Regions from separate parts of the Paenibacillus glycanilyticus genome, predicted to be linked through region 2. Evidence: a T-box and tRNA genes for the amino acid it is inferred to sense, from the RefSeq annotation. Region 2 holds a T-box; the other holds one or more tRNA genes.
What was found. The T-box of region 2 lies ahead of ACR9FF_RS21665 (valine--tRNA ligase). A T-box ahead of a tRNA ligase gene usually reads a tRNA of that ligase, here a tRNA-Val.
Positions count from the first base shown of each region.

Region 1: it has a tRNA-Val gene. The T-box ahead of ACR9FF_RS21665 (valine--tRNA ligase) is inferred to sense a tRNA for this amino acid. The anticodon was not compared.

Region 1 is NZ_CP195155.1:4,106,980-4,109,381, forward strand. It holds gene ACR9FF_RS18785 (anti-sigma factor) at 1-721, shown strand, start outside; gene ACR9FF_RS18790 (cupin domain-containing protein) at 784-1,122, opposite strand; tRNA gene ACR9FF_RS18795 (tRNA-Val) at 1,256-1,328, shown strand; gene ACR9FF_RS18800 (hypothetical protein) at 1,977-2,258, opposite strand.
Region 2 is NZ_CP195155.1:4,794,218-4,796,619, reverse strand. It holds gene ACR9FF_RS21670 (MDR family MFS transporter) at 1-699, shown strand, start outside; T-box leader at 772-1,007, shown strand; gene ACR9FF_RS21665 (valine--tRNA ligase) at 1,228-2,402, shown strand, end outside.

The sequences.
Region 1 (2,402 bases), 690 kb from region 2:
GACGGTTTGCCATAATGCCCTTGACTATATTTCGGGTGCTTGTTCCGATAAAGAAAAGAAAGCTTTCGAACGGCATCTTCCAGGCTGCCCGGCCTGCCAGACCGAGCTCGAAGAGCTAAGACTCGTATGGGACTCCCTCCCTTCCGATATGGAGCTGATCGAACCGCCGGCTGAGTTGAAGCAGCAGGTCATGGACGCCGCGCTGGCCTCCGTGCTACCGCGCCCTGCAAAACGTTCCTTCCGCAAGCTGACCTGGGGTGCTGCCGCCGCAGCGGTACTCGCCGTATTGGTTGCGGGCACGGCTTGGAATGTGGAGCTGTATCGCAGCCGAAGCGGCCCATCCGTTATCCCTATCGAACAGGCGTTGTCCGTATCCGCTTCCCAGATCAATCAGCTGATATCCTTAAAGCCGGTATCGGATGACGTCGCTTCGTCCTATGCCGTCGCCTGTATCGTGGATAACGGAAGCAACAAGCAATTTGTCGTCTATGTATTTGGGGCTCCGGCTTCCAGAGACAGCTCCGTCTACCAGGTATGGCTCAACCATGCCGGGCAAAAGGATAGCGCCGGAACTTTCAGGGTTGATGACAAAGGTATCGGAGTACTCGCGATGCCCATATCCGGCGATACGCTTGCTTTTGACTCTATTGGCATAACGCTTGAGCCTGACGAGCACGGCACGCAGCCAAGGGGAACAAGATTATACAGCTCGATCTCCTGATGCATAAAAACCGCCATCCGTACGATCTTACGATCAGGTACGAATGGCGGTTTATTTACTGATTAGGAAGGATATCTGTCTCCCCTGGTTGTAGGCTCCGATATGACAAGAAACTGAATGTCGCGATCCGATTGGTTAAACATCTGGTGCGGAGTATGCGGAGCTACGTGAATCCCTTCATGCGCTTCCAGCTCAAAGGTCTCTCCGCCAATCTCAATGGTCGCCTTCCCTTCGAGAACAAAGAAGAACTGCTGGGACTTCTCGTGGTAATGGCGCGTTTCAGCCGTATGCGACGGCATTTTCTCATGGATGATGCTCAAATCCTGCCGCTTCAGCAGATGCCAGCCGTCACATTGGTCCCCCCATATGTAGTGTTCCGCGTTTTGTCTACTTGTCTTCATTTCGGTCTCTCCTTGTTGTCAGCTTGACCTTTAATGTGATAAATATCGTAGCAGTTTTTCGGGTTTAAGAAAAGGCAATAATTGTGTTGACATTCATTTTGGATGCTGATATATTAATATTCATCACTTACACGATCTGTTAGCTCAGCTGGGAGAGCACTATCTTGACAGGGTAGGGGTCAGTGGTTCGAGCCCACTACAGATCATACGAGAAATGTGCCGCAAAGCCTTGATAATAATGGGCTCTGCGGCATTTTCTTTTTTATCTACCTATCCCTGCTCAATATTACTTTATAAATTGGTCCGGATCACATTGCCGTATCTATCGCATTCTTATTTTCGGCAGCACTAAAAAACTTCTCACCAAATGCTTTCAGCGGTCTACGCTGCATATTTGGAGTAATATAAGCGTAGCGGTCCAACATTTTCACCACCCAGCCTGAGTTCAGTAATAATTTCATCAATTTTACCATAGCCATTCTTGTATGGAATAACCACAGCACGAGCGTGAATTTGGCTCTTTTCATATATTCCGTTTTATAAATTGGAGCGCATAAGTTTAGTGGCTACGGAAATCCTTCTGAAGTCTGAGTTTAGAAATTGAAAAGAGCCTACCCATATGGATAGACCCTCTATGATATTACTTCAATGATTTACGTACTTTATCCAGTGCTTAATATTGTTTAATGCTTCATCCAAACCACCTGTGATATCGAGCCATATGACATTCTCCCGGTTAAGGATCTGCATCCTATGCTTCCTCTTTTATGCCTCTCTGTACTTGAGTTTTTTCCGATTAGCAAAGAACAGCGTAGCAAGAGTGCCGACAACGAAAATAAATATGAATGCTTCTATTAAGCAATGATGCCTTTTTGTTGAAGTTTGATTAGACTCGATTCGTCGGCTGCCGTATAGCCTTCAGTTAAAAGTTGCTTTATGTAATTGTTATTGTATGTAAAAATGGCAATCCAATAATATAGTGATAAGGTAACAATGCCTAGTAGCCAAATTTTAAACCAACCCTTTATATCACCACGTATAAGAGGTACTAGCCACCCAAAGAAAAACATAGTCCAGCTAAACCCTACCTTAACTCGTTTCGTTACTCCGGATGTGTGCCGCAATGCAACTTTCATAGTTCAAATCTCCTCATGTTTTAGTATAATTCACCTATTAGACTGGTTCATTATATCTAATTTAAAGGAAGCTGTATATATTTCTCAGAAAATTTAAGATTTGTATGGTTGATTCTATCAATATTGCTATCTATTTTAACAATC
Region 2 (2,402 bases):
GCGGATTTCTCCAAAGGGATTGTCGTTCAATGGGTATCCCAGATCGCCCTCTTTGGCACCTTGTTCCTGTTCCCGCTGTTCCTGCAGACGGCCAAAGGCTACTCTGCGCTCGATACCGGCTTGATCCTGCTTCCGCAGGCTTTGGCCGCAGCGGTCTTTATGCCGATTGGCGGCAAGCTGTTTGACAAGATCGGCGCCCGTCCGCTAGTCATGAGCGGTCTGGCAATCGTAACGATTGGCGCGTTCCTCTTGTCGAACATCTCGTCCGACGCAACGGTAGGCTCGTATATCTTGCCGCTTATTCTGCTTGGAGCGGGTATGGGTCTTTCGATGATGCCGCTGAATACGCATATTATCCAATCGGCTCCTCCCGAGCTGGTCAGCCGCGTAACTTCCCTTACGAACGCAGCCCAGCAGGTTATGACATCCTTTGCGGTAGCTGGACTTGCAACGATTCTGGCAAGACGCACCGAGCATTACATGGCTTCCGAAATGGCGGCTGGGGGAATTACGAATCCTGCCGATATCACGCCAGTGATTGCTTCCCATGTGGCGGCTTCCTCTTACGGGGATACGTTCCTAATTCTGACGATTATCGGCGTCGTTGGCACGCTGATCGGGTTCCTGCTCTCGAAGCCGAAGCGCGCGGAAGGCGCAAGCACGGAAAAAGCAGAAATGCCAATGATGATGGGCCACTAATTAGGCGTAGACGCAAGTTGACTTTCGGGGGCATCTTGGATAAAATATGCTATATCTGATTTTTTTCAACATATATTGACGTTGAAGGGGAAGAGTAAGCAGCCAAGCCTTCAGAGAGCGGGACTGTAACGCTGAAAGGTACCGTAGGAATTTACTGCTTCGCTTGTCGCCCCGGAGTTGCTTGAATGAAGCGGGTTCATCCGTTATTTCAAGCCGGCCGCAGCCGTTATCTGTTTGAGTGCCGCGCTTGCTTTGTCTGAGGTGCGGAACAAAGGTGGTACCACGGAAGATAACCTTTCGTCCTTTGCTATAAGGGCGGAAGGTTTTTTTGTATTTCTATCCATGCAATGACAGGAATGGCAATGCTTGCGAAGTAAAATTTTGGTTTATGCTTGCGAAGCATGAATCACCACGGTTGATAAACAACCTAGATTGGCAATTCATTTGGTTTATGCTTTCGAAGCATGAATCACCACAAACGGTTGATAAACAACCTAGTTTGGCAATTCATTTTAGGAGGATGTAAAGATGTCAGACAAGACAACAATGCCGACGACTTACGATCCGAAGGCAGCCGAGCAGAAGTGGTACGACTTCTGGCAGCAGGGTCAATTTTTCAAGGCGGGCCAGCGCCCGGAAGCAAAGCCTTTTACGATCGTAATCCCGCCGCCAAACGTTACGGGGATGCTTCATATCGGGCATGCGCTCGATTTCACCCTTCAAGATATCATTATCCGCACCAAACGGATGCAGGGCTTTGACACGCTGTGGCTGCCTGGCACCGACCATGCGGGCATTGCTACCCAAACCAAGGTAGAACAGAAGCTGCGCGAACAGGGGCTGAGCCGTTACGACCTTGGCCGCGAGAAGTTCCTGGAGCAGGTGTGGGACTGGAAAGAGCTATACGCGAACACCATTCGCGAGCAATGGGGCAAAATGGGACTGTCTCTGGATTATTCCCGCGAACGTTTTACATTGGACGAGGGTTTGTCCAAAGCGGTACGCGAAGTATTCGTCCGTTTGCATGAGAAGGGCCTTATCTACCGCGGCAAAAAGATTATTAACTGGGACCCGGCAGCGCGTACGGCTTTGTCCGATATTGAAGTAGAGTACAAAGAGCTGAACGGCCATCTGTACCATCTCCAATATCCGCTCAAGAACGGCAGCGGTTATATTACCGTTGCAACAACGCGTCCGGAGACGATGCTTGGCGATACGGCCGTAGCGGTCCATCCGGAAGACGAGCGTTACAAGCATCTGATTGGCCAGATGCTCGTACTGCCGGTAGTTGGCCGCGAGATTCCGATTATTGCCGATGATTACGTGGAGAAGGATTTTGGATCCGGCGCTGTAAAAATTACGCCTGCGCATGACCCGAACGACTTCGAGGTTGGCCTGCGCCATGACCTGCCGCAAATCATCGTCATGGATGAGACAGGCACGATGAACGAGCATGCGGGTCCTTATCAAGGTCTCGACCGTGCGGAATGCCGCAAGAAGCTGGTGAAGGATCTGCAGGAGCAAGGCGTTTGCATCCGCATCGAGGACCATGTGCATCAGGTTGGCCACAGCGAGCGCAGCGGCGCGGTTGTTGAGCCGTATTTGTCGACGCAATGGTTCGTTGCGATGAAGCCGCTGGCTGAACGCGCGATCGAAGCGCAAAAATCCGGCAATGGCGTTAACTTTGTACCGGATCGCTTCGA